Regions from separate parts of the Saccharothrix lopnurensis genome, predicted to be linked through region 1. Evidence: riboswitches for the same ligand, from Rfam matches in the RefSeq annotation. Region 1 holds a riboswitch; each other region holds the start of a gene.
What was found. A riboswitch is a leader RNA that binds a small molecule or an ion and turns the genes downstream of it on or off. The one in region 1 is predicted to bind glycine.

Region 1 (10,081 bases):
TTCGACAAGGACACGCCGGACCCGGCGAAGTCCAACTGCGAGGGCCAGTGCGCGGTCACCTGGCCGCCGCTGCTGACCAACGGCGACGAGCCGCAGCTCCGTGGCGTCGACCCGGAGCTGGTGTCGACGGTCGAGCGCGCCGACGGTTCCGAGCAGGTCACCCTGGACGGCTGGCCGCTCTACACCTACGCCAAGGACGAGGCGCCGGGCCAGTGGAAGGGCCAGGGCGTCGGCGGCACGTGGTTCGTGGTGCAGCCCAACGGCAAGCGGAACGTCGAGTGCCTGCCGCCGGGGGTGACCGCACCGGCCGCGTGAGGTCCACCGCGGAACGCCCTGATCCCCCGGCTGGGGTTGGCCGGGGGATCAGGGCGTTGCGTGGCGGGCGCCGGGGTCAGGGGACGCGGACCGCCCTCACAGGTTCGGGTACAGCGGGTGCTTGGCCGCCAGCACGTCCACGCGCGCCCGCAGCTCCGCCAGGTCCGGCGACGGCTGGAGGGCGGCCGCGACGACGTCGGCCACCTCGGTGAAGTCCGCCGCGCCGAAACCGCGCGTGGCCAGGGCGGGCGTGCCGATGCGCAGGCCGGAGGTGACCATCGGCGGGCGGGGGTCGTTCGGCACCGCGTTGCGGTTGACCGTGATGCCGACCTCGTGCAGCCGGTCCTCCGCCTGCTTGCCGTCCAGTTCGGACGCCACCAGGTCGACCAGCACCAGGTGCACGTCCGTGCCGCCGGTGAGCACCTTCACCCCGGCCGCGGCCGCGTCGGGCCGCGACAGGCGCTCGGCGAGGATCTTCGCGCCCTCGACCGTGCGGCGCTGGCGGTCGACGAACTCCGGCGACGCGGCGTGCTTGAACGCCACCGCCTTGCCCGCGATCACGTGCTCCAGCGGGCCGCCCTGCTGGCCCGGGAACACCGCCGAGTTGATCTTCTTGGCGAGGTCGGCCTCGTTGGTCAGGATCACGCCGCCGCGCGGGCCGCCCAGCGTCTTGTGCGTGGTGGTGGTCACCACGTGCGCGTGCGGCACCGGGCTGGGGTGCAGGCCCGCCGCCACCAGGCCGGCGAAGTGCGCCATGTCCACCATCAGGTAGGCGCCGACCTCGTCGGCGATGCGGCGGAACTCCGCGAAGTCCAACTGGCGCGGGTAGGCCGACCAGCCGGCCACGATCAGCTTCGGCCGGTGCTCCAGGGCCAGCCGCTCGACCTCGGCCATGTCGACCCGGCCGTCGGACTCGGCCACGTGGTAGGGCACGACGTGGTAGAGCTTGCCGGAGAAGTTGATCCGCATGCCGTGGGTCAGGTGGCCGCCGTGCGCCAGGTCCAGGCCCAGGATCGTGTCGCCGGGCTGGAGCAGGGCGAACATCGCGCACGCGTTGGCCTGCGCGCCCGAGTGCGGCTGCACGTTGGCGAAGCCCGCGCCGAACAGCTCCTTGACCCGCTCGATGGCCAGCCGCTCGACGACGTCGACGTTCTCGCAGCCGCCGTAGTAGCGGCGGCCCGGGTAGCCCTCGGCGTACTTGTTGGTCAGCACCGACCCCTGCGCCTGGAGCACCGACACCGGCGTGAAGTTCTCGGAGGCGATCATCTCCAGCGTGCTCTGCTGCCGGTGCAGCTCGGCGGCCACCGCGTTCGCGACCTCCGGGTCGAACTCCGCGAGGGACGTGGTGAAGTGCTCGGACATGTGGATCTTTCTCCTGTCAGCTGGTGCGCTTGTAGAACGGCAGGGCGACGACCTCCACCGGCTCGTGCCTGCCCCGGACGTCGACGAACAGCGGCGTGCCCGGCCGGGTGTGGTCGACGGCCACGTAGGCCATCGCCACCGAGTAGCCCAGCGTCGGCGACAGGGCGCCGCTGGTGACCTCGCCGACCGGGTCGCCCGCCGCGTCCAGCACCGGGTACCCGTGCCTCGGCGCGCGGCGCGAGGTGGTCTTCAGGCCGACCAGGGCGGTGTCCGCGCCCCGCTCTGCGGCGGCGGCCAGCGCCTCGCGGCCGACGAAGTCGCCCGGCTTGTCGAGCTTGACCACCCGGCCCAGGTTCGCGTGGAACGGGGTGCGGCCCCGGCCCAGCTCGTTGCCGTAGAGCGGCATCCCCGCCTCCAGGCGCAGGGTGTCGCGGCAGCCCAGGCCGGCGGGCCGCAGGTCGTGCGGCGCGCCCGCCTCCAGCAGCGCCCGCCACACGGGTGCGGCGTCGTCGGGGGCGGTGAACAGCTCGAAGCCGTCCTCGCCGGTGTAGCCGGTGCGGGCGAGCAGCACGGGCCGGCCCGCCACCTCGGTCCGGTAGGAGGCGTAGTACTTGACCGTCGACAGGTCGGTGGGGGTGAGGCCGGCGAGGATCGCGGTGGAGTTCGGGCCCTGCACGGCCAGCAGGGCGTAGTCCGCGGACCGGTCCTCGACGGTGGTGTCGAAGCCCGCGGCGCGCTCGACCAGCGCCCCGTGCACGACGGCCGCGTTGGAGGCGTTGGCCACGACCAGGTACTCCTGCTCGCCCAGGCGGTAGACGATCAGGTCGTCGACCACGCCGCCGTCGGCCTCGCAGATCATCGTGTAGCGGGCGCGGCCGACGCCGATCGCGGAGGCGTGCCCGACCAGGGCGTGGTCCAGCGCGGCGCCCGCCCCGGGCCCGGTGAGCACGATCTCGCCCATGTGGGTCAGGTCGAACAGGCCCGCCGACGTGCGCACGGCGTGGTGCTCGGCCAGCTCGCTGTCGTAGCGCAGCGGCATCCGCCAGCCCGCGAAGTCGGTGAACATGGCGCCCAGCGCCTCGTGCTCGGCGTGCAGCGGCGTGCGGCGGCTTTCCATCGGGCGGGGTCCTCCCTGGGTGCGGACATGCCGGTAGCGCCGACCGGTCGGGTCGGCGGGGCACGGGTGAAGGATGGCACGGTCCACCGGAGACTCCTCGTCGAGTGAGCCTCCCCCTCTGTCATGAGCCTGAGAGCTTCGCCGCCGTGGGGCGGCTTGCACCGTGGGCGAGGCGCGCAGGGGCGCCTGCTTTCCAGAGTTGCCTACGTCGGCGGTAGCTGTGCCTGAGAGATTCCGGGGAGGAGTTGCTCCTTCGGCGCCCCGGCTTGCCCGGGGACTCTCCCGCTCGACGTCGATGGCCGTGTTCAGTTGGTACCGCCAGACGCTAGGCGGGCCCGGGGGTCCGGTCAACCCTGGTCACAGGGCCTTGCCGGTCCGGACGCCCTCCACGACCCTGCGCTCGGCGTAGAACGACACGAACGGGATCGTGCCGGCGAGCAGCACCAGGGCCGTGCCCTTGATCGACCAGCGGGCCTTGAGCGCCAGGTCGACGGTCAGCACCAGGTAGACCGCGTAGAGGAAGCCGTGCACCGGGCCGACGACCCGCATCATGGTCTCGGAGTCGCCCACGTACTTGGCGAACATGGCGGCCACGAGCAGCAGCAGGCCGACACCGACCACGTAAGCCATGAACCGGAACCTGGTCAACGCGCCGTCCATCGCCCTACCCCTGCCTCACCGCTGGTCCCGCGCGTGCAACTCGGCGAGCATCCGGTTGTAGGCCGCCAGCTCGTCGTCCTGGTCTTCGCGCGCTCTCCTGACGGGCCCAACCGTAACGACCCGCTCCACCGGCTCCGCCACCGGCTCCTCGGGTCGGCCGTCGGTCGGCGAACCGGCCGCCTCCGCCTTGCGCCGGGCGTCCAGCTTGCGGATGCGCCACACCATGAAGGCGGGGAAGAGGCCGAACAGGGGCCACTGGAAGACGTAGCCGAGGTTCTGGAACGTGCCGCCGGCCCGGGAGAACCGCTCCCACTGCCAGTAGGCGAGACCGCAGCACACGATCAGGGAGGCCACGCAGACCAGCGCGATGGCGACTCGCTTGGGGGTGATGAGGCCCGGCACGCCTCCAGGGTACTTCGCCCGCCGGACCGGGTCGGCGGTCGGGTTTGCCGGTCTTGCCGGAGTCACCCGCGCACGGGTCGGTGGGGCCGGGGCCGGGTTTTCCGGACCGGGGATCCGGTTGCGGATCCCGGTCGGGTTCTCGGGCGAGGGCTCCTCCCACAGGAGCCCGTCCCTCGGGCGTGGGCTCCCTGACCACAGGAGCCCGTCCCTTCTTCGATCGGACTAGGCGACGCCGTCCCGGCGTTGCCTCTGCAACCTGGCCACGCACCAGGCCGCCGCACTCCCCCGACGCAGGTGCTGGAGCACCGTCATCGGCCCGAGCCGACGACCGAGGTCGGCGGGCGAGAGCCCGGCCGCCCGGTAGTCCAGAGCGCGCTGGTCCAGCGGGCTGATGCCCGCGTCCCACCACTGCTCCGCCTCGGACAGGTCGCCCACCAGCTGCCAGTAGCTGGCCGCGGCCGCGAGCAGGGCCTCGGGCACCTCGGGCGCCCGCTTCCGCATCGCCGCCACGTAGGCGGGGTCCGCGGACTCGACCCGCACCAGGCCCCGGGGACCACCACTCGCCCGCTGCACGGGGATTCCCGGAGAGGGCGGGGCTTCCGCGAGCCACGCGTCCTTGATCCGGTTCACCTCCTGCATCTCGGCGTCGTCCGAGCGCTCAGCCGCCCACTGCCTCAGCAGCTCGTCGACTCCGGAGTCCTCGACCATTCTGCCTCCTCGTCGGTCGAAGATCAGCCAATGCAGCGCACCGTATTAGCGGGTACCGACAACCGCTAGACCCCGGTTTGTCAAAAACCCTGTTACCAGCGCGTTATAGCCCTCATTCCACCCGTACGGTCCAACGAAGAGGCCCTGATGTCACCGACCGTCACCGCATTGAGCGGACCGGCCGGGGGGCTAGGCGAAGAGGCTGCGGACGAAGGTGATGATCGACTCTGCGCCCTGCTCAAGCCACCCGAGGCCGGTGCGCACACCTTCGGCCGACTCGTTCGGCTGGGTGATCAGGAGGAACAGCACCAGCGCGACCGCCGCCAGCGTCAGCACCTTCTTGACGTTCACTGATCGGTCTCCGTCCGTTCACAAGGCAGGGCCGGCAGGTGCCGTGCCCGTCGCGTCACCCGACATGGTCCCCCATTCACCCGGATGACGAACCTCCAACCCACCGGCATCCCCCGACCGGCAGGCTCGGCGACCACACAACCGCACCCTCACCCCGTCTGGTGTCACCCGAACGGACGATCAAGGGGACCAGCGGTCCTGCCGATCACCTAGGTATCGGGCACTCGCCCACCCCCTGGCACGAACCCCGGAGTTGAGCGACACCATCACGTCCGTAGTGCTCCTCACCTGTTTGCGGCGGCTCACGCACCGAGCGTGACAAAGGCCGATGGCGGCCGCCGCTATTTTCATCACCTCTTCAGGTGATTTTTTGCGCCCATTCACGATCACCGGACCGACCGGAACGACCGGATTACCCGGAACGACGCGGACGGGACCCGGTAACCGGGGCCACCCCACGGGGCGAACCCCACCGCGAGGTGGTGTGAGGCGAGCGGGCGAGGGCCACCGAAGGCTCAGCTCAGCCGGGACGCCCGGGTCGGCACGCCCCTCACTCCGCCGAACCACCCGGCACCTCGGCACCTCGGCAGGCCGTCGACCACCCGCGCGCCGAGCACCCGGCACCTCGGCAGGCCGTCGAAGGCCCCGGGCTCCGCCGAACCACCCGGCCGCCGAACCACCCGGCACCTCAGCCGACCACCCCGGCCCGCCGCAGCTCGGCCACCTCCTCCGCCGTCAACCCCAGCTCCCCCAGCACCACCCCCGTGTGCTCACCCACCACGGGCGGCGGCGCGGGCACGTCCGCCGGCGTCCGGTCGAACCGCGGCGCGGGCGCGGGCTGCGCCACCCCGCCGACCCGCACGAACGCCCCGCGCTCCGCGTTGTGCCCGTACCCCGGCGCCTCGCCGGGGGCCAGCACCGGCGCCAGGCACGCGTCCGTCCCCTCCGCCAGCGCCGCCCACTCGTCCCGCGTCCGGGTGGCCACCGCCGCCGCGATCCGGGCCCTCAGCGCCGGCCAGTTCGCCGGGTCGTGCCTGCTCGGCACGTCCCCGTCGGCCAGCCCGAGCACCGCCAGCAGTTCGACGTAGAACTTCTCCTCCAGCGCCCCGACGCTGACGTACTTCCCGTCGGCCGCCTCGTACACGTCGTAGAACGGCGCCCCGCCGTCCAGCAGGTTCTCGCCGCGGCCCCCCGGCCACGCCCCCGCCGCCGACATCCCGTGCAGGAACGTGGTCAGCAGCGCCGCACCGTCGACCATCGCCGCGTCCACCACCTGCCCCCGCCCGGACCGGTCCCGCTCGTACACCGCGGCCAGCAGCCCGAGCGCCAGCAGCAGCCCGCCGCCGCCGAAGTCGCCCACCACGTTCAGCGGCACGGTCGGCGGCGCGCCCGCCCGGCCGATCGGCTCCAGCGCCCCGGCCACCGCGATGTAGTTGATGTCGTGCCCCGCCCGGTCGGCCAGCGGACCGGTCTGCCCCCACCCGGTCATCCGCCCGTAGACCAGGCGCGGGTTGCGGGCCAGGCACTGCGCGGGCCCGATGCCCAGCCTCTCCGCCACCCCCGGCCGGAAGCCCTCGACCAGCACGTCCGACCGCGCGACCAGCCGGAGCACCAGGTCGACGCCCTCCGGGCGGCGCAGGTCCACGCCGATCGACCGGCGCCCGCGCCCGAGCACGTCGCCGGGCACCGCCGCGGCGCCGCCGACGCGGTCGACCCTGGTCACGGACGCGCCCAGGTCCGCCAGCACCATGCAGCCGAACGGCGCGGGCGCCAGCCCGGCCAGCTCGACGACCTCCAGCCCCTCCAGCGGCCCGGCCACCTAGAGGGACCTCGCGATGATTTCCTTCATGATCTCGTTCGTCCCGCCGTAGATCTTCTGCACGCGCGCGTCCGCCCACGCGCGCGCGATGGGGTACTCCGTCATGTAGCCGTAGCCGCCGAAGAGCTGGACGCACTCGTCGACCACCCGGCACAGGCGCTCGGTCGACCACCACTTGGCCATCGCCGCCGTGGGCACGTCCAGCCGACCGGCCAGGTGCTCGACCACGCACTCGTCGACGAACGCCCTGGTCACGCGCGCCTCGGTGGCGCACTCGGCCAGCGTGAACCGGGTGTTCTGGAACTTGATCAGCTCCCGCCCGAACGCCGTCCGCTCCTTGACGTAGGCCAGGGTCAGGTCCACCGCCGCCTCGATGCCCGCGACGGAGGCCACCGCGATGATCAGCCGCTCCTGCGGCAGCTGCCGCATGAGCTGGATGAACCCCTGGCCCTCGCCGGTGCCCAGCAGGTTCCCGGCGGGCACCCGGACGTCGTCGAAGAACAGCTCGGCGGTGTCCTGCCCCTTGAGCCCCACCTTGTCGAGCACGCGGCCCCGGCGGAAGCCGGGCGCGGACGCGGTCTCCACGACCAGCAGCGAGATGCCCGTGGCGCCCTGGGAGGGGTCGGTCTTGGCGACCACCACCACCAGGTCGGCCTGCGCGCCGTTGGTGATGAACGTCTTGGAGCCGGTGAGCACGTACTCGTCGCCGCGCCGCAGCGCCCGCGTCCGGATGTTCTGGAGGTCGGACCCGCCGCCGGGCTCGGACATGGCGATCGCGCCCACGTACTCGCCGGAGGCGAGCTTCGGCAGCCACCGGTGCTTCTGCTCCTCGGTGCCGTAGGCGAGGAGGTAGTGCGCGACGATCCCGCTGTGCACGCTGTTGCCCCACGAGCTGTCGCCGGCCCGCGCCTGCTCCTCCAGCAGCACCGCCTCGTGCGCGAAGGTGCCGCCACCGCCGCCGTACTCCTCGGGGATCGACGCGCACATCAGGCCCAGCTCGCCGGCCTTGTGCCAGAACTCCCGGTCGACCTGCTTCTGCGCGGCCCAGCGCTCCTGGTGCGGGACGGCCTCCCTGGCGAAGAACGCGCGGGCCAGCTCGCGCAGCTGGTCCAGGTCCTCGGTCATCCACGGTGAACGGCGAGTCGGCATGGTGTCGACGGTGCCACCGACCGGTCGGGTCCGCCATGACCGGGACCGACCACTCCCTTCGGAAATCGTGAGCGCGATTGTCAGACCGGTGCGCCAGACTGGACGGTGTGAAGGTGAGGCGGCTGACGCCGGAGGACTGGGCCACGTGGCGGGACATCCGGCTCACCGCGCTGCGCAGCGACCCCGCGGCCTTCGGCGCGGCGCTGGCCCACGAGCAGGGCGTGGACGAGGCGTGGTGGCGCGCGTTCCTGGACCCGGCGCGCGGGGTGAAGGTGATCGCGGAGGCACCGGAGCCGGTCGCGCTGGTCGCCGGCGTGCCCCACGAAGACCTCTCGGACGTGTTGTACCTGTACTCGATGTGGGTGAAGCCGGAGTTCCGGGGGCGGGGCGTGGGCGCGGTGCTGGTCGGCGAGGTGCTGGCGTGGGCGCGGGAGCACGGGTGGGCGCGCGTGCGGCTGCGCGTGTTCCGGGGCAACCGGGTGGCGCGCCGGCTGTACGAGCGGCTCGGGTTCGTCGGGAACGGCGACAGCGAGGTCATGGAGTACGAGGTGAGCTAATAAGTCACCTGCCGCGGTCATGGGCCCGCCCCGGCTCGGACCCTACCGTGGGGAGCATGAGCGAAGCCTTGATCTTCGACGCGGTGCGCACACCGCGTGGCCGGGGGAAGCGCGGTTCGCTGCACTCGGTCAAGCCGATCACCCTGGCCTCCGGGGTGCTCGCGGCGCTGGCCCGGCGCAACGACCTGGACACCTCGGCCGTGGACGACGTGGTGTTCGGCGTCGTCTCGCCGGTCGGGGAGCAGGGCGCGGACATCGCGCGCACGGCGGTGCTCGCGGCGGGCTGGGACCTGCGGCCCGCGGGCGTGCAGCTCAACCGGTTCTGCGCCTCGGGCCTGGAGTCGGTGAACCTGGCGGCGGCGAAGGTGGCGTCCGGGTTCGAGGACCTGGTGGTCGCGGGCGGCGTCGAGTCGATGTCGCGGGTGCCGATGGGCTCCGACGGCGGCGCGTGGATGGCCGACCCCGAGACGAACCTGGCCACCCACTTCGTGCCGCAGGGCGTGAGCGCCGACCTGATCGCCACCCTGGAGGGCTTCGGCCGCGAGGACGTGGACGCCTACGCGCTGCGCTCCCACCAGCGCGCGACCCTGGCCCGCGACAAGGGGCACTTCGACCGGTCCCTGGTCCCGGTGGTCGACCGCAACGGCGCGGTGGTCCTCGACCACGACGAGGCGATCCGCCCGGAGACGACGATGGAGGGCCTGGGCAGGCTCAAGCCGTCCTTCGCCTTCCACGGCGACCTGGGCTTCGACGCGGTGGCCATCGACCGCTACCCCGCCGTCGAGCGCATCGAGCACGTCCACACCCCGGGCAACTCGTCGCAGATCGTGGACGGCGCGGCGGCGATGCTGATCGGCAGCGCCCGCACCGGCCGGGAGCTGGGCCTGACGCCGCGCGCGCGGATCACCGCCACGGCCGTGGTCGGCACCGAGCCCACGATCATGCTCACCGGTCCCGCGCCCGCCGCCCGCAAGGCGCTGGAGAAGGCGCGGCTGACCGTCGAGGACATCGACCTGTTCGAGATCAACGAGGCGTTCTCGTCGGTGGTGCTGCGGTTCCAGCGGGAGCTGGACCTGCCCGACGAGAAGGTCAACGTCAACGGCGGCGCGATCGCGCTGGGCCACCCGCTGGGCGCGACCGGCTGCATGATCCTCGGCACCCTGCTCGACGAGCTGGAGCGCCGGGACCTGCGCCGGGGCCTGGCCACGCTGTGCGTGGGCGGCGGCATGGGCATCGCGACGATCATCGAGAGGGTGTAGATGACCATCCACTTCGAGCGCGACGACGAGGGGATCGTCACGCTCACCCTGGACATGCCGGGTTCGGCGAACGTGATGAACGCCGAGTACCACCGGCTGATGGGCGAGGCGGTCGCGCGGCTGGAGGCCGAGCGCGAGGGGATCACCGGGGTCGTGCTGACCTCGGCGAAGAAGACCTTCTTCGCCGGCGGCGACCTCAACGTGCTGGTCCGGATCACCCCGGACAACGCCGCCGAGGCGCTGGGGTTCCTGGAGGACGTCAAGGGCCAGCTGCGGCGCCTGGAGCGGCTGGGCAGGCCGGTCGTGGCGGCGATCAACGGCTCCGCGCTCGGCGGCGGGTTCGAGATCGCGCTGGCCTGCCACCACCGGGTGGCGCTGGACG
Region 2 (10,081 bases), on a different contig from region 1:
GGGCCCGGTCGGGCGGAGCTCACCGGATCAGCACTCGATGACGTTCACGGCCAACCCGCCGCGAGCCGTCTCCTTGTACTTGTCCTTCATGTCCCGGCCGGTCTCCCGCATGGTCTTGATGACCTTGTCCAGCGACACGAAGTGCGACCCGTCCCCCCGCAGCGCCATCCGCGCCGCCGTGATCGCCTTGATCGACGCCAGCGCGTTGCGCTCGATGCACGGGATCTGCACCAGACCGCCGATCGGGTCGCAGGTCAGCCCGAGGTTGTGCTCCATGGCGATCTCGGCCGCGTTCTCCACCTGCTCCGGCGTCCCGCCCAGCACCTCGGCCAGCCCGCCGGCCGCCATCGAGCAGGCCGAGCCGACCTCGCCCTGGCAGCCCACCTCGGCCCCCGAGATCGACGCGTTCTCCTTGAACAGCACGCCGACGGCACCCGCGGTCAGCAGGAAGCGCACCACGCCGTCGTCCGACGCGCCCGGCACGAACCGCCTGTAGTAGTGCAGCACCGCGGGCACGATGCCGGCCGCGCCGTTGGTCGGGGCCGTCACCACCCGGCCGCCCGCGGCGTTCTCCTCGTTCACCGCCAGCGCGAACAGCGTCACCCAGTCCATCACCCGCAGCGGGTCGGTGGCGTAGTGCTCGGCCGCCAGCAGCTGCCGCATCTCCGCGGCCCGCCGCCGGACCTTGAGCCCGCCGGGCAGCACGCCGGACTCCGTGCAGCCCCGCTCGACGCAGTCCTGCATCACCTGCCAGATGTGCAGCAGGCCGCCCCGGATGTCGGCCTCGTCCCGCCACGACCGCTCGTTGGCGAGCATCACCTCGCTGATCGACAGCCCGGACTCGCGGGTGCGGGCCAGCAGCTCGTCACCGGTCTTGAACGGGTGCGCCACCGGCGTCTGGTCCGGCTTGATCCGGTCGGTCCCGGTGGCCGTCTCGTCGACCACGAACCCGCCGCCGACCGAGTAGTACACCGCCGAGTCCACCACCGCCGAACCCGCGTAGGCCGTGAAGCTCATCCCGTTGGGGTGCAGCGGCAGGGACTTGCGCCGGTGCATGACCAGGTCGCCGTCCTCGGCGAAGGCGATCTCCCGCTCACCGCCCAGCCGGAGCCGCCCGGTCGCGCGGATCTCGGCCACCCGCACCTCGGCCCCCGAGGGGTCGACCTCCTCCGGGCGGTGCCCCTCCAGCCCGAGCAGCACCGCCTTCGGGCTGCCGTGGCCGTGGCCGGTCGCCCCGAGCGACCCGAACAGCTCCACCCGCACCCGGTCGACGGACGCGAGCGCGGGGCGCAGCCGGGCGGCGAACATCGTCGCCGCCCGCATCGGGCCGACCGTGTGCGAGCTGGACGGCCCGATGCCCACGGAGAACAGGTCGAACACGCTGATCGCCACGATCAGCCCTCGGTCAGTTCCGCGTACTTCGCCGCGGTCAGCAGGCCGGTGGCCTCCTCGACCGCCACCTTGAACAGCCAGCCGCGCCCGTACGGGTCGTTGTTGACCAGCGACGGGTCGGCGACCACGGCCGGGTTGACCTCGACGACCTCGCCGGTGACCGGCGCGTACAGCTCGCTGACCGACTTGGTGGACTCCAGCTCGCCGCACACCTCGCCGGAGGTCACCCTGGTGCCCGCCGCCGGCAGGTCGACGAACACGATGTCGCCCATCGACCCGGCCGCGTACGAGGTGATGCCGACCGCCACGGGGTCCGGGGTGCCCGGCACCCAGTCGACCCACTCGTGCTCGGGGGTGTACAGCAGCTTCTCCGGAAAGGTCACGACAGCGCTCCCTGGGTGGTGGTCCTGGTTCCCCCACTCTGTCCTGGGACCTGAGAGCTTCGCCGCACGAAGCTGCGGCTTGCACCGTTGGTGCGCGCCGTGGGGCACGCTTTCCAGAGTCGCCTCACCCGAGCGGTTCTCGCTGCCTGAGAGTGTGCGGGGTGCTTGCTCCTTCGGCGCCCCAGACGACACACCTGGGGTCTCTCCCGCGCGGGTTCCGGCGCCTCACGCGACGCCGCGGCCGATGTTCAGTTGGCTGTCCGCACGCTAGGTGGCGGGCGGGAGGGTGTCAACGCGCCGCACGACTTGTCCTCCCGGCACAACCGACCCCCCGGCCGTTGGTGCCGCGGGCACGATGACACCGCGTTCCGGGTACCCGACCTTTGGTGCAACGACGGCCGAAGGAGCCCACCGTGCGGATCGCAGTCCCCCGCGAGATCAAGAACCACGAGTACCGCGTCGCGCTGACCCCGGCGGGCGCCCACGAGCTGACCACCCGCGGCCACGAGGTCTACGTGGAGGCGGGCGCCGGGCTCGGTTCGGCCATCCCCGACGAGGAGTACCTCGCCGCGGGCGCGAAGGTGCTCGCGGGCGTGGACGACGTGTGGTCCGAGGGCGAGCTGGTGCTCAAGGTCAAGGAGCCGATCGCCGAGGAGTACCCCCGGCTGCGCGAGGGCCAGGTCCTGTTCACCTACCTGCACCTGGCCGCCGACCGGCCGCTGACCGAGGCGCTGCTGGCGTCCCGCACCACGGCCATCGCCTACGAGACCGTGCAGACCCCGAACGGCGCGCTGCCGCTGCTCGCGCCCATGTCCGAGGTCGCGGGCAGGCTCGCGCCGCAGGTGGGCGCGTTCGCGCTGATGAAGCCCTCCGGGGGCCGCGGGATGCTGCCCGGCGGCGTGCCCGGCGTGCACCCGGCGCGCGTGGTCGTCATCGGCGGCGGCGTGGCGGGCCTGAACGCGGCCACCATCGCCGCGGGCATGGGCGCGGACGTCGAGATCCTGGACACCAACATCGACCGGCTGCGGCACGTCGACGCCCTGTTCCAGGGCCGGTTGCGCACCGTCACGTCCAGCCGCTACGCCGTCGAGCAGGCCGTGCGCGAGGCCGACCTGGTGATCGGGGCGGTGCTGGTGCCCGGCGCCAAGGCCCCGAAGCTGGTGTCCAACGAGCTGGTGGCGCAGATGAGGCCCGGCTCGGTGCTGGTGGACATCGCGATCGACCAGGGCGGTTGCTTCGCCGACTCGCGGCCCACCACGCACGCCGACCCGACCTACCCGGTGCACGAGTCGGTCTTCTACTGCGTGGCCAACATGCCCGGCGCGGTGCCGCGCACCTCGACCTACGCGCTGACCAACGCGACCCTGCCGCACGCCGTGGCGCTGGCCGACCGGGGCTGGCGGGAGGCGCTGCGCGCGGACGCGTCGCTGGCGCTGGGCCTGAACGCGCACGAGGGCGCGCTGACCAACCTGCCGGTGGCGCAGGCCCACGACCTGGAGCACACCGCGCTCGCGATCTGATCCCGGAAGGAGAGGGCCCCGCTCACCGAACGTGAGCGGGGCCCTCGACATAAAAGGCGGCCCGCTCAACCAGCCTGGGGGTCACTGGGAGCGGGCCGCGCTGCCAATCCTAGCCGGAGTCGGGGGTCCGTGCCCAGCGGGCCCACCGGTCCGGCCGACAGCACCCGACCGGTGAACCACCGTGCGTGCGCATCGCTCAAGCGAAAGGGTGAACATGGCGGGTAACGGGTAAGTCACGGCGCCTCGTCGGCCGATGGACAGGACTGGGAACCCCCGCGACTACGCAGCGGGGTCGTCCGCTCGCGCGGCGAGGCGCCGCGCCAATCCCGATCGGAGTCCCGATGGCCGAACCCCAGGGCTGGATCGACTGCCACGACCCGTTCGGGCGCGACCGGTCCATGACCGTGATCGTCGAGGACGACCGGGTGCTCCTGGTCGCCCCGCCCGGAGAGTCCGCTGTGATGTCCGTCACCCAAACCCGACGACTGCACCGCCTGCTCGACCAGGCCGCGGACAGGATGTGAGCGGCGTGGACGAAGCGCTGCGGGCCGCCGTGCTGCGCCGGCTGGCCCTGCTCGACGAGGTCGCCGAGCGCGGCGTGGACGAAGCGCTGGTGCCGCTCGCGCGCGCCGAGATCCACCGCCTGGCCGACGGCTGGCGGCTGCTGCTGACCGTGCACCAACCGGATCCGGACAGCCGCTGCCGGGTGTGCCCCGGCGTGCTGCGGAACAAGAAGTGGCCGTGCCAGGTGTGGGCGATGGCGCACCAGCACCTCATCGGCGAGGGCGCCTCGCACCGCGAGCGCCGCCGCGAGCGCCGGGGGTTGCGCACGCCACCGCGCCGCTCGCCGCCGCGGGCGCCGCGCCGCCCCGGCGACCCGGAGGCGACCACCGAGCTCCCCGCGGTGGTGTCGAAACCGCGACACGCCCTCCCCGAGTGATCCCGCTAAGGCAGGATGACCCCCGGTAGGAGCAATCCGGGAGGACGCGTGCACGACGGCAGTGGCCGCATCGTGGTGCAGGGCTTGACCAAGCAGTTCGGTCCGGTCGCGGCGGTGCAGAACCTGAGCTTCACGGTGGAACCCGGTTCGGTGACGGGCTTCCTCGGACCCAACGGCGCGGGCAAGACGACGACCCTGCGCATGCTGCTCGGCCTGGTGACCCCGACCGCGGGCACCGCCCTGATCAACGGCAGCCCGTTCGACCGGCTCGGCAACCCCGGTCGCGTGGTCGGCGCGGTGCTGGAGGCGCAGGGCTTCCACCCCAAGCGCACCGCGCGCAACCACCTGCGGGTCTACGCCGCCGCGATCGGCGTGCCGGACTCGCGGGCGGACCAGGTGCTCCAACTGGTCGGCCTGGGCGCGGCGGGCGACCGCAAGGCGGGCGGCTTCTCGCTCGGCATGAAGCAGCGGCTGGCGCTGGCCACCGCCCTGCTGGGCGACCCGCAGATCCTCGTGCTCGACGAGCCGGCCAACGGCCTGGACCCCGAGGGCATCGCCTGGCTGCGGTCGTTCCTCCAGTCGTTCGCGCGGAGCGGGCGGACCGTGCTGATCTCCAGCCACCTGCTGGCCGAGGTCGAGCAGACGGTGGACCAGGTGGTCATCATCAGCCGCGGCCAGACCATGTTCTACGGGCCGCTGGACCACCTGCGCGAGCGGCAGCAGGCGCGGGTGCTGGTGCAGCCGTCCGACGCGGGCGCACTGGTCACCGCCCTGCGCGAGGAGGGCGTGGCGGGCATCGAGCAGCTGCCGGACGGCCGGATCGCGGTCACCGGCGTGGAGCCCCGACAGGTCGCGGACACCGCGCTGAAGGCGGGCGTGTCGGTCTACGGGATCGAGGAGGAGAAGGCCGACCTCGAACGGCTGTTCTTCCAGCTCACCAGCGGCCAGTACGCGGCGCCGGGGCAGCTCCCGCCCCAGCAGCCGGGCACCGGCTACTACGCGCCGCCGCCCGGCTACCCGCCGACCGGGTACCCGCAGCCCGACCAGCAGCAGGGCTACCAGCAGGGTTACCAGCAGGCGGGTTACCAGCAGGGCTACCAGCAGCAGGGCTACCAGCAGCCCGGCACGCCGCCGCCCGGTCTGTCGCAGCCCGGTCTGCCGCAGCCCGGGTACCCGGGGTACCAGCAGCAGCCGAGCCCGTACGCCCCGCAGCAGCCGCCGTCCGGCTACCACCAGCCGGTGCAGCCCGGCACGCCGCCGCAGGGCCAACCGCAGGGTCAGCAGCAGGCCGACAACCCGCACGGGCAGCAACAGCCGCCGGACAACCCGTACGGGCAGCAGCAGGGACAGGGCGGCCTGGGGGGCGGTGCGTGATGGGCAACCTGATCAAGGCGGAGTTCCGCAAGACCACCACCACGGGCCTGTGGTGGGGCCTGATGATCCCGACCGTGCTGCTCGCGCTGGGCTGGGCGCTCGGCACGGGCGCCATCGGCAAGAGCATCATGGACGTGGTCAGCAGCTCGGAGGCCGAGGAGCTGACCCGGCTGCTCGGGGTGGACCCGTCGCAGTGGCAGGTGTCGGTGTTCGGCATCGCGCGCAGCATCAACGTGGCCACCATCTTCCCGATGATCTTCGGTGGCCTGGCGATCTCGAACGAGATCCACCGCAAGACCATCACCACCACGTTCCTGACCGCGCCCAACCGGGTCGCGGCGATGACCGCGAAGATGCTCGTCTACATCGCGTGGGGCGCGATCTACGGCGTGGCGATCGTGGCCGCGGTGAGCATCGGCATCGCGCTGACCTCGGACGCGGGCGCGCTGCCGAGCGCGGGCGGCTGGCTCGCGCTGGCCGGCGTCGGCATCCTGTCGTCGATCCTGATGACGATGTTCGGCGTGGGCGTGGGCGCGCTGATGACCAGCACGGTGGCCACCACCGTGGTGCTGATCCTCTACATGCTGATCATCGAGAACGGCATCCAGCTGGTGCTGGCCGCGCAGGAGCTGCCGGACGTCATCGGCTTCCTGCCCAACGGCGCGGTGAACGGCCTGACCGGCTCGGTGGCCTCGTCGCTGTTCCTGGCCAACGCGGGCGTGGTGCCCGACGAGCTGGTGGAGGTGCTGCGGGCGGTCGCGGGCGCGCTCGGGGCGTTCGACTGGTGGTTGAGCGGGCTCATCTTCCTGGTGTGGTCGGGGCTGTTCTTCCTGGCCGGCTGGGCGGCTACGCAGCGCAAGGACATCACCTGATCAGGTGATCTTGAAAGGACCAAGGGCCGCCCTGGAATTCCCGGGGCGGCCCTCGTCGGTTTCCCGCGTCCGGACAGCGTCGGTGACCGGACCTAATGTGGGGGCGTGGACAACCCCGATGGCTGGATCAAGCGACTCGCCCAGGCGTGCTGGCAGCACCGCGGTCTCGTGGTGTGGTCGGTGCTGGCCGCCGTCGTGGGCGTGGGGCTCCAGGCCGTCGGGCCGCTGCTGATCAAGGCCGCCGTGGACGACGCGGTGGCCGGCCGGACGGACCGCCTGGCGGGGCTCGCGGTCGTGCTGGTCGGGCTGGAGCTGCTGACCTTCGGCTCCGCCTTCGTGCGCCGCTACCTGGGCGGGCGGCTGGCCGTGGACGTGCAGCACGACCTGCGCCGGGCCGTGTTCGGCGCGGTGCAGCGGCTGGACGGGCCGAAGCAGGACGCGCTGCGCACCGGCCAGGTGGTGTCCCGCTCGATCACCGACCTCCAGCTGGTCAACAGCCTGCTGTCGATGACCCCGCTGGCGTTCGGCACGGTCGTGTTCGCGGTGGCCGCGCTGGTGGCGATGTTCTGGCTGTCGCCGGTGCTCACCCTGGTCGCGCTGGTGATCGTGCCCGCGGTGGGCGTCGTCGCCGCCCGCACCAGGCTGACGCTGTTCCCGGCCACCTGGTCGGCCCAGCAGCGCGCGGCGGACGTGGCGCAGCACGTGGAGGAGACCGTCACCGGCGTGCGCGTGGTGAAGGGCTTCGGGCAGGAGGCGCGCGAGGTCTCCCGGCTGGAGCGGCGGGCCCGGGTCCTGTTCGCCGAGCGGATGCGGGCGGCCCGGCTGACCGCCCGGCCGGCCGCCACCCTCTCCGGGCTGCCCTACCTGGGCCAGGTGGCGGTGCTGGCGCTGGGCGGCTGGCTCGCGCTGCGCGGGGAGGTGACGCTGGGGACGTTCGTGGCGTTCGCGACCTACGTGGCGAACCTGGTCGGCCCGACCCGGCTGCTGTCGAGCCTGATGGTGACCGCCCAGCTGGCGCGGGCGGGCGTGGAGCGGGTCTACGAGCTGATCGACTCGCAGCCGGACGTGGTGGACGGCGCGCGCGACGTGCCGTCCGGTCCGGTGGCGGTGGAGCTGCGGGACGCGTCGTTCGGGTACACGCGCAGCGAGCCGGTGCTGTCCGGGGTGTCGCTGCGGGTCGAGCCGGGCGAGACGCTGGCGGTCGTCGGCACGGCCGGGTCGGGCAAGTCGACGATCTCCCTGCTGCTGCCGCGCTTCTACGACGTGCAGTCCGGCGCCGTGTCCGTGGGCGGGGTCGACGTGCGGGAGCTGCGCCTGGAATCGCTGCGCCGGACCGTGGGCGTGGTGTTCGAGGAGGCGTTCCTGTTCTCCGACACGGTGCGCGCGAACATCGCCTACGGCCTGCCGGACGCCTCCGACGAGCAGGTCCGCGCGGCGGCCCGCGCCGCCGAGGCGCACGGGTTCGTCGAGGACCTGCCCCGGGGCTACGACACGGTCGTCGGCGAGCGCGGCCTGACCCTGTCCGGCGGCCAGCGCCAGCGCGTCGCCCTGGCCAGGGCACTGCTGTCGGACCCGCGGGTGCTGGTGCTCGACGACGCCACCTCGGCCGTCGACAACGCCACCGAGGCCGCCATCCACCGCACGCTGGCCGCGGTCACCGCCGAGCGGACGACGATCCTGGTCGCGCACCGGCGCTCCTCGCTGGCGCTGGCGGACCGGATCGCGGTGCTGGACGCGGGCCGCGTGGTCGACGTGGGCACGCACGAGGAGCTGCACGGGCGCTGCCGCCTGTACCGGGAGCTGCTGGCCGGGCCCGGCGAGGCGATCGAGCACGTCGACCCGCGGGCCGACCACCGGCTGGAACCCGGTCCCGACGGCTTCACCCCGGAGCTGTGGCCGGGCTCGGACGAGGACGAGCTGGCCGTCCGCGCGGCGAACCGGTCGGTTCCCGCCGCCGCGCCGCGGGCCAGGGGCGGCGGGGGCACCTCGGCGCTGGTGGGCGGCACCCCGCCGACGCCGGAGCTGATGGCCCGCGTGCAGGCCCTGCCGCCCGCGACCGACGAACCCGACCTGCGGGGCGAGGACCCCGGCCGGCCCGACCCCGGTTTCCGGCTGCGCACCCTGCTGCGCCCGGTGCGCTGGGCCATGCTCGGCGTCGGCGGGCTGCTGCTGGTCGACACGGCGCTGGCGGTGGCCCTGCCCGGCCTGGTCCGGCTCGGCATCGACCGGGGCGTGGTGGGCGGCGCGGCCGGCTGGTTGGTCGCGGTGGCCGGGATCGGCTTCGGCCTGGTGGCGGCGGGCTGGGTGTCGACGGCGGCGGGGGTCGTGGTGACCTCCCGGCTGGGCGAGCGCCTGCTGTACCTGTTGCGCGTGCGCAGCTACGCCCACCTGCAACGGCTCGGCCTGGACTACTACGAGCGCGAGATGGCCGGCCGGATCATGACCCGAATGACCACGGACGTGGACGCGCTGTCGAGCTTCCTCCAGACGGGGTTGACCACGTTCGCGATCAGCGTGCTGACCGTGGTCGGCATCGCCGCGGCGCTGGTCGTGACCGACCCGGGGCTGTCGCTGGTGGCGCTCGCGGTGCTGCCGGTGCTGGTGATCGCGACGGTGATCTTCCAGCGCCTGTCGTCGGCGGCCTACGCGGAGGCGCGGGAGCGGGTCAGCGCGGTCAACGCGGACCTCCAGGAGAACGTCTCGGGCCTGCGCGTCTCGCAGGCTTACACGAGGGAGGGGCGCTCGGCGCAGGCGTTCGCCGAGCGCAGCGACGCCTACCGGCGGTCCCGCATCCGGGCGCAGCGCTACATCGCGACGTACTTCCCGTTCCTGTCGCTGCTGTCGGGGGTGGCGCAGGCGGCGATCCTGGTGGTCGGCGCGTACCGGGTGGCGGAGGGGACGCTGTCGCCCGGCGTGCTGCTGGCGTTCGTGCTGTACCTGGGGTTGTTCTTCGCGCCGCTCTACCAGCTGTCCGGCGTGTTCGACGGGTACCAGCAGGCCCGGGTGGGGTTGAGCCGGATCGGGGACCTGCTGCGCACGCCCACCACGGTGCCGGAGGCCGCCGACCCGGTGCCGGTGACCGAGCTGCGCGGCGAGGTGGAGCTGCGGGACGTCACCTTCGCCTACCAGGGCGCCGAGCGGCCGGCGCTGGACCGCGTGTCCCTGCGGGTCGAGCCCGGCGAGACGGTGGCGCTGGTGGGTGCCACGGGCGCCGGGAAGTCGACGCTGGTGAAGCTGGTGGCGCGGTTCTACGACGCGACCGGCGGGCAGGTGCTGGTCGACGGGGTCGACGTGCGGGACTACGACCTGTCGGCGCTGCGGCAGCGGTTGGGCGTGGTGCCGCAGGAGGCGCACCTGTTCGGCGGGGACGTCGCGGAGAACGTGGCCTACGCCCGGCCGGAGGCCACGCGGGCGGAGATCGAGGCGGCGGTGCGGGCGGTGGGCGCGCTGCCGGTGGTCGCCTCGCTGCCGGCGGCGTTCCACCAGCAGGTCGGTGAGCGGGGGCAGGGGTTGTCGGCCGGGCAGCGGCAGCTGGTGGCGCTGGCGCGGGCCGAGCTGGTGCGGCCCTCGCTGCTGCTGCTGGACGAGGCCACGGCGGCA
Region 3 (10,081 bases), on a different contig from region 1:
AGCCCGGCCGAGCCCAGGAAGCTGACCCCGGACAGGTCGAGCACGACGGTGTCGCCGGCGTCGAGGCGGGGCAGCACGTCCGCCCGCAGCTGCGGCGCGGTGAGCATGTCGATCTCCCCGCTGACCGCGACCACGACGACACCCTCACCCGCCCCGCGGACGGTGATGCCGATCTGCCCGGCCCGCGGGCCGGTCGCCGCGGCGGACTCGGCTCCGCTCGTCGCCACGACGTCCGGGTCCTGAACCGTCACGAGGTTCTCCTCTTCAACTGGAAACGCCGGTGGGGAGCTCCACGGCTCGCGGTGGTGCGTGAGCGGCGTGGAACGGCAGCGTGACGGACACGTCCGCGAGCCAGGACTCCCCGGCGCGGCTGTTGGCTCAACCGCTGCGCCGCCACCGTACGGGTGCGGCTTGATCGGTACCAGTGTAGTGCGGTTCTCGGTGTGCGGTGGATGACGGACGGTGAACGGTTTGATCCCGAACCCACCGGCTACACCCCGGGGTAAGACGTCGCGCACCTCGCCGCGTCAAGCAACCGGTGACCGAAATCCGGCGACAACGGACCTGATCGCCGACAGGGTCGGAGCAGAATCCACTGTGTCGGGGATAACGCCGCGAGCCGCGTGGGCGACACCCCTGGTGGAGGGATCTCATGATGAACACCACGAAGGAAGCCGAATCCGAGCCCGCGAAGCCCGTGGCGGCGTGCGTCGGTGGCGACGGCGCGACCGCGCTGCCCACCACCCCGTGCAGCGTGGTCTGGAGCAAGGGCCACGCCTACGTGCTCGAGGGCGCCCAGGGCCGCTGGGTCGGCGTCGACGACCGGGGCCGCCCGCGGGCGCTCAGCGGCGACGAGCTGCGGCGACGCGGGTGGAGCCGCAGCCGGACGAACTGACGCCGGGTCGCGTCACCGGTTCGCGTGAACCCCGCCGCGGACCACCCCCGCCGCGCCGGCGACCGGTCCCGGTCGCGCGGCGCCGCACCGGTCGGCACCGCCGTCCCGGGCCTGGTCGCGAGCCCCGCGGCCGGTCCGGCACTAGAGTCCCCGCCTGTGCCGCACGATCACGTCGAGCCCGCGAACCGGCTGCTGACCGTCCCGAACGCGCTCAGCGTCCTCCGGCTGCTCGGCGTGCCCCTGTTCCTGTACCTGCTGCTGGGGCCGCGGGCGGACGGGTGGGCGGTGGTCGTGCTGGTCCTCGCCGGCCTGTCGGACTGGCTGGACGGCAAGATCGCCCGCTGGTTCAACCAGATGAGCAAGCTCGGCGTGCTGCTCGACCCCGCCGCCGACCGCCTGTACATCCTGGCCACCCTGGTGGCGTTCGTCGTGCGCGGGATCATCCCCTGGTGGGTGGTGGTGGTCCTGGTCGGCCGGGAACTGGTGGTCGGCGCCTGCCTGCCCGTGCTCCGCAGCCGCGGCTACGGCCCGTTCGAGGTCAACTACCTGGGCAAGGCCGCCACCTTCAACCTGCTCTACGCGTTCCCCATGCTCCTGCTCGCCCAGGGCGGGTCGACGGCCGCCCAGCTGCTCCGGCCCCTCGCCTACGCGTTCATGATCTGGGGCGGGGCCCTGTACCTGTGGTCGGGCGCCCTGTACGTCTACCAGTTCACCCTCGCGCTGCGCCGGCGGCCGGGGGTCGCGCCGGCCTGAACCGGACGTGGGAAGATCCGGCACCGAAGATCCACCGTCATGAAGGAGCGCACCGCGGTGATTCCCGAGGAGCTCAAGTACACCGAGGAACATGAGTGGGTGCTGCGCACGAGCGAGGACACCGTGCGCGTGGGCATCACCGACTACGCCCAGGAGCAGCTCGGGGACGTCGTGTTCGTCCAGCTCCCGGAGCTCGGCGAGCAGGTCGGAGCCGGTCAGACGCTGGGCGAGGTCGAGTCCACCAAGAGCGTGTCGGACATCTACGCCCCGCTCGCGGGTGAGGTCGTCGCGCGCAACGACTTCCTCGACCAGCAGCCCGACCTGGTGAACTCCGACCCCTACGGCGAGGGGTGGATGGTGGAGCTCCGGCTCGACGACCCGACCGCGGTCGACGACCTGCTCGACGCCACCGCGTACCAGGAGCTGGCGGCGCAGGGGTGACGTCGATCTTCCGGCGGCTCTTCGGTCGGTGGGGGAGCCGCTCCTCAGACAAGGGTTCGGGCACGATAGGTTCTACCGAACTCGACGGTTCCAGCAGCAGGAGGAGAGCTCAGGTGAGCACGAACGACGGGCCAGGCGTCCCGCCCGAGCAGTCCCCGGAGCGGACCTCCGTTTTCCGGGCCGACTTCCTCGCCGAGGTCGAGGGCGCCGAGGCGCCCGCCCAGGAGCCGGCGGTCGCCGGTGTCGACGCGCTGCCCGCCGGGTCGGCACTGCTGGTGGTGAAGCGCGGTCCCAACGCGGGGTCCAGGTTCCTGCTCGACCGCGACACGACCAGCGCCGGACGGCACCCCGACAGCGACATCTTCCTCGACGACGTGACGGTCTCGCGCCGGCACGCCGAGTTCCGCCGCGAGGGCGGCGAGTTCGTGGTGATCGACGTGGGCAGCCTCAACGGCACCTACGTCAACCGCGAGCCCGTCGACCAGGCCGTGCTGGCCAACGGCGACGAGGTGCAGATCGGCAAGTTCCGCCTGGTTTTCCTGACCGGTCCGGGCGCCGGGGGCCAGGGGGCCTGACGGTGGGGCTCCGGTGACGGCGGCCGGGCGGCCACGCGGGGGGTTGAGCATCGGGGCGGTGCTGTCGCAGCTCCGACCCGACTTCCCCGACGTCACCATCTCCAAGATCCGGTTCCTGGAATCGGAGGGGTTGGTCCGCCCGGCGCGCACGGCCTCGGGGTACCGGCAGTTCACCCCGGCGGACGTGGAGCGCCTGCGGTACGTGCTGTCCGCGCAGCGCGACAGGTACCTGCCGCTCAAGGTCATCAGGGAGCAGCTGGACGCGGCCGACCAGGGCGTGCGCGCGGCGGACGCCGCGTCGGGCCAGGGGCGCCGGATCACGCGCGACGACCTGCTGGCGCGCGCGGGCATCGAGTCGGCCGACCTGGCCGACCTGGAGCAGCACGGCCTGGTCAGCGCCGGTCCGGGCGGGTTCTACGACCACGAGTCGGTGCGGATCGCCACCACCGTGCGGGCGATGGCCCGGCACGGGCTCCAGGCCCGGCACCTGCGCCCGTTCCGGGCCGCGGCGGACCGCGAGGTCGCCCTGGTCGAGCAGGCCGCCGCGGCGGCGCACCGGGCGCGGGCCGACGAGGTCGTGCGCGAGCTGGCGGCGCTCTCGGTCACGCTGCACGCGCTGCTGGTCGAGGTCGGGTTGCGCGATGTCGCAGGTAAGCGCGTTTCGTCGAGGTGAACAAGTGTCCGCATCGTGATGCCGGAGCGGGTGGGCGGTTGCGCACGGGGCCCGCTTGGCGGGTAGCGTCGAAAGGGTACTTGGGGGATCCTCGTTCATACAGCGGGGACGCCAGGATTTCAGCGCGCTGAGGGAGGCGAGACCCGATGAGCGAGATGCGCGTCGTGGGTGTGCGGGTGGAACTGCCCGCCAACCAGCCGATCCTGCTGCTGCGCGAAACCGAGGGCGAGCGGTACCTGCCGATCTGGATCGGGTCCGTCGAGGCCACCGCGATCGCGCTGGAGCAACAGGGCGTGCGCCCGGCCCGCCCGCTGACCCACGACCTGCTCAAGGACGTCATCGGCGCCCTCGGGCGGCAGCTGGAGCAGGTGCGGATCACCGACCTCCAGGAGGGCACCTACTTCGCGGAGCTGGTGTTCGACGGCGACGTGCGGGTGTCCGCGCGGCCCAGCGACTCGGTGGCGCTCGCGCTGCGGGTCGGCGTGCCCATCCACGCGGAGGAGTCCGTGCTGGCCGAGGCGGGGCTGATCATCCCGGACGAGCAGGAGGACGAGGTCGAGAAGTTCCGCGAGTTCCTCGACTCCGTGTCGCCGGAGGACTTCCGGGGTGCCGACACCTGAGCGGTGCCGGCTCTCCCGTCATCTCGTCGACAGGGTCCCCGTGCGGGGGCCCTGTCGTGCTTCTCGGGCCAGGACGGCCCGGCCCCGGTGCCCCGCCAATACCCACCGGCCCCGCCCGTGGACGAGCGTGGTGAGCGGTCCCGGTGTGGTGCGTGGGCCCCGGGCGTGCGGCCCCGCCGCGCCGACCCGGACCCGGGCGTGCCGTTCAGGCCCCGTCCGCCGTACCCACCGGTCGGGCGAACTTCCGGGAGGCCCGCCTCCCCGGCCCGCGCCGGCCGCCGGAGGCCCCCGCGCCGACCCCCGTCAAACCCCCGCCGCCGACCCTCCACCCGCGCCGGGCGAGTACCACCTGCGAGAGGTCCGACCAGCGGCCGAACCCCTCGCGGGTGTGTGCGGTGCGTTGTGGATCAACCCCGCGTGCCACCCCCCGGTGTCACACTTCTGGATTACACAACGTCAGCATTCCGCCGCTAAACGATCACTAAACGTCACCCGAATGGCTTACAACGGCCGACTCTCTCAACCTCTACCTCAGGTTGAGGTCAGACGCGTCCCGCGCGTCGCGTTGACCTGCCCCCTAGCCGGTCTTACCGTCGAGCTCAGGTGAATTGCCGCGGTGTGATTCGGGCACTGCGGCGGCTTCACGTTGGTCGCCGGTCGTCGTGGCCGGACCGAGGGGAGGCAGGCGTGGTCCAGGAAGCGCCCATCATCCGGGCGGGCTCCGGCTCCGGCGAACAGGGCGAGCTGTTCCCGGACTCCTCGCTGCCGGACGAGCTGGTCGGGTACCGCGGCCCGGCCGCGTGCCAGATCGCGGGCATCACCTACCGCCAGCTGGACTACTGGGCCCGCACGGACCTGGTCAGCCCGACCATAAGGAGTGCCCACGGCTCCGGCAGCCAGCGCCTGTACTCGTTCAAGGACATCCTCGTCCTGAAGGTCGTCAAGCGGCTGCTGGACACCGGCGTCTCGCTCCAGAACATCCGGGTCGCGGTCGACCACCTGCGCCGCCGCGGCGTGCAGGACCTGGCCCGCATCACGCTGTTCAGCGACGGCACCACGGTCTACGAGTGCACCTCGCCCGAGGAGGTCGTCGACCTGCTCCAGGGTGGCCAGGGCGTGTTCGGCATCGCGGTCAGCGGCGCCATGCGGGAGATCAGCGGCACCATCCACGAGTTCCCCGCCGAGCGCGCCGACGGCGCCGAGGTCGTGGCGGCCTCCAACGACGAGTTGTCGCGCCGCAGGCGCACCCGGGCCACCGGCTGAGAGCGCTCGCGGGGGGACCGCCGGGCGCGGAAGCGGGAAAGGCCGGCGGTGGGGTGAGCGGAACCGCGGATCGGGCACGGCGCGAACACGACCTGTCGCGGTCGGGTACCGGGAATGTGCCCGCTGGAAAACCCGCTCAAACCCCGCTGTCCAGGTGATGAGATCCACGTCGCGCCGGCAGGACCGGCGGCGTCCGGGTTGGGTACGATTCGCGCGCAGTCGCTTTATCCCGCGCGGGAGAGTCCGAGCCCGCTCGGCGCCGAAGGAGCAAATCCTCCCCGGAACCTCTCAGGCGCAAGGACCGCGTGGGTGAGACGCCTCTGGAAAGCGGGTCGGGCCACCGACCCCGCCGACGGTGCAAGCCCGGTCACCACCGGGTGAAGCTCTCAGGCGCCCGGCGACGGGCGGGAGACAGAGGGGGAGGGCCACGGCAGGAGTCTGCCCGTAGCCCGGAGGCGCTTCATGACGCAGGACCGCATCCCCCTCGCCGCTCTTGAGCACGGCACCCCCTTCGCCGACCGGCACGTGGGCCCCCGGCCCGCCGAGCTGTCGCGGATGCTCGACGTGATCGGCGTCGGCTCCCTGGAGGAGTTGGCCCAGCGCGCCGTGCCCGACTCGATCCGCGAGCGCGAACTGGTGCTGGACCTGCCCGCGCCCGCCACCGAGACCGAGGCCCTGGCCGAGCTGCGCGCCCTGGCGGCCCGCAACCGCCCGATGACCCAGATGATCGGCCTGGGCTACTACGGCACCACCACGCCGCCGGTGATCCGCCGCACCGTGCTGGAGAACCCGGCCTGGTACACCGCGTACACGCCCTACCAGCCGGAGATCTCCCAGGGCCGGCTGGAGGCCCTGCTGAACTTCCAGACCGTCGTCGGCGACCTCACCGGTCTGCCCGTGGCCAACGCGTCCATGCTCGACGAGTCCACGGCCGCCGCCGAGGCGATGACGCTGGTCCGCCGCGCGGGCCGGGCGAGGTCGAACCGGTTCGTGGTCGACGCCGACACGCTGCCGCAGACCCTCGCCGTCATCGAGACCCGCGCCGAGCCGCTGGGCATCGAGGTCGTCACGGCCGACCTGTCGCAGGGCCTGGAGGGCCTCGGCCTGGGCGGCGACTTCTTCGGCGTGCTGCTGTCCTACCCCGGCGCGTCCGGCGCGGTCCTCGACCACGCGTCCGTCGTCGAGGAGATCCACCGGGCCGGCGCGCAGGCCGTCGTCGTCGCCGACCTGCTGGCGCTGGCGCTGCTGCGCCCGCCGGGCGAGATCGGCGCGGACGTCGTGGTCGGCACCACCCAGCGCTTCGGCGTGCCGATGGGCTTCGGCGGCCCCCACGCCGGCTACATGGCGGTGCGCCAGGGCCTGGAGCGGCAGCTGCCGGGCCGCCTGGTGGGCGTGTCCGTGGACGCCGACGGCGACCCGGCCTACCGGCTGGCGCTCCAGACCCGCGAGCAGCACATCCGCCGCGAGAAGGCGACCAGCAACATCTGCACCGCGCAGGTCCTGCTGGCCGTGATCGCCTCGATGTACGCGGTCTACCACGGCCCGGAGGGCCTGAGGGCGATCGCGACCCGCGCCCACCGGATGGCGACCGTGCTGGCCGCGGGCCTGTGCGAGGCCGGCGTGGAGGTGGTGCACGGCGAGTTCTTCGACACCGTGAGGGCCCGCGTCGAGGGCCGGGCCGCCGAGGTCGTGGCCGCGGCGCGCGAGCTGGGCGTGAACCTGTGGCGGGTGGACGACGACGTGGTCTCCGTCGCCTGCGACGAGACCACCACGCGCGAGCACCTGCGGCTGGTGTGGCGGGCGTTCGGCGTCACCGTGACCGACGTGGACGCCCTGGACGCCGACACCGCCGACGGCATCCCCGTCGACCTGCGCCGCACCTCCGACTACCTGACCCACCCGGTGTTCCACACCCACCGCTCGGAGACCGCGCTGCTGCGCTACCTCCGGTCGCTGTCGGACAAGGACGTGGCGCTGGACCGCAGCATGATCCCGCTGGGCTCGTGCACGATGAAGCTCAACGCCGCGGCCGAGATGGAGCCCGTCACCTGGCCGGAGTTCGCCGAGCTGCACCCGTTCGCGCCGGTCGGGGACGCCGCCGGGTACCTGGAGCTGATCGGCGACCTGGAGCGGTGGCTCGCCGAGGTCACCGGCTACGACGCGGTGTCGATCCAGCCCAACGCGGGCAGCCAGGGCGAGTTCGCGGGCCTGCTGGCCATCCGCGCCTACCACCGCGCCAACGGCGACGTGCACCGCGACGTGTGCCTGATCCCGTCCAGCGCGCACGGCACCAACGCCGCGTCGGCCGTGATGGCGGGGATGCGGGTCGTGGTGGTCAAGTGCGACGACAAGGGCAACGTCGACCTGGGGCACCTGCGCGAGACGGTCGAGGCGCACCGCGACGACCTGGCCGCCATCATGATCACCTACCCGTCGACGCACGGCGTGTACGAGGACACCGTGCGCGAGGTGTGCGGGCTGGTGCACGACGCCGGCGGCCAGGTGTACGTGGACGGCGCGAACCTCAACGCCCTGATCGGCCTGGCGCGGTACGGCAGGTTCGGCTCGGACGTGTCCCACCTGAACCTGCACAAGACGTTCTGCATCCCGCACGGCGGCGGCGGCCCCGGTGTCGGCCCGATCGGCGTGCGGGCGCACCTGGCGCCGTTCCTGCCCAACCACCCGCTCCAGCCCGCCGCGGGCCCGGAGACCGGCGTGGGCCCGATCAGCGGCGCGCCGTGGGGCTCGGCGTCGATCCTGCCGATCTCGTGGGCGTACGTGCGGATGATGGGCGCCGACGGCCTGCGCCGGGCGACCCTGACCGCGGTGGCCGCGGCGAACTACGTGGCGCGGCGGCTGGACGAGCACTTCCCGGTGCTCTACACCGGCGAGGGCGGCTTCGTGGCCCACGAGTGCATCCTCGACCTGCGGCCGATCACCAAGGCGACCGGCGTGACCGTGGACGACGTGGCCAAGCGGCTGGCCGACTACGGGCTGCACGCGCCGACCATGTCGTTCCCGGTGGCGGGCACGCTGATGGTGGAGCCCACCGAGAGCGAGGACCTGGCCGAGATCGACCGGTTCATCGACGCCATGGTGGCGATCAGGCGCGAGATCGACCGCGTCGGCGCGGGGGAGTGGCCGGCGGACGACAACCCGCTGCGCAACGCCCCGCACACGGCGGCCTGCGTGACGGCGGAGTGGGACCACCCGTACAGCCGCGAGGTGGCGGTGTTCCCGGCGGGCGTCATCGCGGTCAAGGCGTGGCCGCCGGTGCGGCGCGTCGACGGCGCGAAGGGCGACCGGAACCTGGTCTGCTCCTGCCCGCCGGTGTCGGCCTACGGCGGCTGACGGGCCCCGACCGGTGATCGGGGGTGGGGGAACGACCAGACCTCGTTCCCCCACCCCCGTTCCCCCGTGCCGGAGGTCGGCCCCCCTGCTCCGGCGCGTCCAGTTCTACCCGTCCGGGGTTGTTCAGCGTCGGGCCCCGACCGCTGTACGACAAAGGCTGAACAACCCGCGCCGGCTGCTCCTGCCCCCAGTCGCGCGGCCGCCTGACGGCGGCCGAGCCGGGCACGGTGGCAGCGGCACTGAACGCACAACTCACGGGTCCTGAACGTACGACTCACCCAACCTGAACGTACGACTCGCGCGTCCTGAACGTACGACTCGCGCGGCTTGAGTGTTCGACACGTGCGCGAGTCGTACGTTCGGGACCACCGTGTCGTACGTTCAGGACCCCCGAGTTCAGCGTTCAGGTCGACAGCAGTTGGGCCAGGGCGGCGTCGATGCCCCGGCCGTCCTCGACCACCGACAGGGTGCCGCCGGTGGAGCGGGCCAGTTCGGTCAGCGGGGCGCGTTCCGGGTCCGGGCCGATCGCGATGACGCTGACCGCGATGTCCCTGCCCGGCTGCTTGGCCGAGGCCAGGCGCGACTTCAGCTCGTCGAAGGTCAGGCCGCCGTCGTTCGCGCCGTCGGTCAGCACCACGACCCGGTTGCGCTTGCCGGCCTGGTGGTCGGCCACGGCGTGCTCGTAGAGCGCCAGCACGCTGGTGTAGAGCTGGGTGCCGCTGCGCGGCGCCAGCGCGGCCACCCCGTCCAGCAGCGCCTGCCGCTGGGTCGCCACTGGGCCGGTCGGGACGAGCTGCCGGTACGGCTTGTCGCCGTCGAGCTCCCGGGAGAACTCCCACAGCCCCAGCGAACCCGACACGGACCGGTTGACCTGCCCGGACAGCGCCTCCCGCAGCCACTCCACCCGGCTGCGCCCGTCCCCGCCCGGTTCCTCCACGGACCTGGAGGTGTCCACCAGCACGTGCACCACCTGGCCGTCGTCCGCGGTCGCCCACGCGGCCGAGATCTGCTGGGTGGTGTTGGCGTCGGCGGGGGCGAGCTCGTCGGTGATCGCGGCCCACCGCACGCCCGGCGACTCCCTGGGCCGGTCGGTGGTCGAGTCCACCCGCAGGCCCGCCAGCGCCAGGGTCCGCTGCTGCTCGTCTTCCTTGAGGAACTGCCGGAACGCCTGCGCCGCCCGCACCTGCGCCTCGCCGACCCAGTCGCCGGCCAGCGCCACGAACGGGAAGTCCGCGACCGGCGTCGGCCCGCCCCCGGCCACCCCGTACAGCGGGTGCAGCGGCGCCGTCCCGCCGTCCTTGCCGGTGTTGTGCCGGTACAGGTCCACCTCGAACACGGGCACCGCGCTGAACCCGGCCTCGTTCACGCCGGTCGTGTCCGCCAGCAGGTTCAGCGCCTCCCACGTCCCGGCGGGCGACTCCTGCGGCTTGGCCGCGGTCAGCCTGCCCAGCGTGGTCTTCACCGGGTCGAGCGCCAGCATCCCGCTGGTCACCGGGCCCCTGCCCTCCGG

Region 2: linked by a shared signal. The riboswitch ahead of gcvH (glycine cleavage system protein GcvH) and the one ahead of gcvT (glycine cleavage system aminomethyltransferase GcvT) in region 1 are both predicted to bind glycine.
Region 3: linked by a shared signal. The riboswitch ahead of gcvP (aminomethyl-transferring glycine dehydrogenase) and the one ahead of gcvT (glycine cleavage system aminomethyltransferase GcvT) in region 1 are both predicted to bind glycine.

What each region holds. Positions count from the first base shown of each region.
Region 1 is NZ_JBHSQO010000005.1:113,852-123,932, reverse strand. Features, by position in the region: gene ACFP3R_RS07210 (COG4315 family predicted lipoprotein) at 1-315, shown strand, start outside; gene glyA (serine hydroxymethyltransferase) at 412-1,677, opposite strand; gene gcvT (glycine cleavage system aminomethyltransferase GcvT) at 1,694-2,794, opposite strand; glycine riboswitch at 2,906-2,996, opposite strand; glycine riboswitch at 2,998-3,089, opposite strand; gene ACFP3R_RS07195 (DUF3817 domain-containing protein) at 3,152-3,454, opposite strand; gene ACFP3R_RS07190 (hypothetical protein) at 3,470-3,856, opposite strand; gene ACFP3R_RS07185 (helix-turn-helix transcriptional regulator) at 4,079-4,564, opposite strand; gene ACFP3R_RS07180 (hypothetical protein) at 4,754-4,915, opposite strand; gene ACFP3R_RS07175 (CaiB/BaiF CoA transferase family protein) at 5,604-6,734, opposite strand; gene ACFP3R_RS07170 (acyl-CoA dehydrogenase family protein) at 6,735-7,883, opposite strand; gene ACFP3R_RS07165 (GNAT family N-acetyltransferase) at 7,997-8,440, shown strand; gene ACFP3R_RS07160 (acetyl-CoA C-acetyltransferase) at 8,497-9,699, shown strand; gene ACFP3R_RS07155 (3-hydroxyacyl-CoA dehydrogenase NAD-binding domain-containing protein) at 9,700-10,081, shown strand, end outside.
Region 2 is NZ_JBHSQO010000011.1:67,108-77,188, reverse strand. Features, by position in the region: gene ACFP3R_RS13215 (L-serine ammonia-lyase) at 28-1,392, opposite strand; gene gcvH (glycine cleavage system protein GcvH) at 1,395-1,775, opposite strand; glycine riboswitch at 1,899-1,994, opposite strand; gene ald (alanine dehydrogenase) at 2,189-3,295, shown strand; gene ACFP3R_RS13200 (hypothetical protein) at 3,637-3,819, shown strand; gene ACFP3R_RS13195 (hypothetical protein) at 3,825-4,235, shown strand; gene ACFP3R_RS13190 (ABC transporter ATP-binding protein) at 4,284-5,609, shown strand; gene ACFP3R_RS13185 (ABC-2 transporter permease) at 5,609-6,481, shown strand; gene ACFP3R_RS13180 (ABC transporter ATP-binding protein) at 6,587-10,081, shown strand, end outside.
Region 3 is NZ_JBHSQO010000003.1:36,257-46,337, forward strand. Features, by position in the region: gene ACFP3R_RS03950 (anti-sigma factor antagonist) at 1-251, opposite strand, end outside; gene ACFP3R_RS03955 (hypothetical protein) at 656-895, shown strand; gene ACFP3R_RS03960 (CDP-alcohol phosphatidyltransferase family protein) at 1,052-1,648, shown strand; gene gcvH (glycine cleavage system protein GcvH) at 1,688-2,089, shown strand; gene garA (glycogen accumulation regulator GarA) at 2,203-2,664, shown strand; gene ftsR (transcriptional regulator FtsR) at 2,678-3,337, shown strand; gene ACFP3R_RS03980 (bifunctional nuclease family protein) at 3,484-3,957, shown strand; gene ACFP3R_RS03985 (MerR family transcriptional regulator) at 4,645-5,220, shown strand; glycine riboswitch at 5,445-5,534, shown strand; gene gcvP (aminomethyl-transferring glycine dehydrogenase) at 5,683-8,571, shown strand; gene ACFP3R_RS03995 (substrate-binding domain-containing protein) at 8,975-10,081, opposite strand, start outside.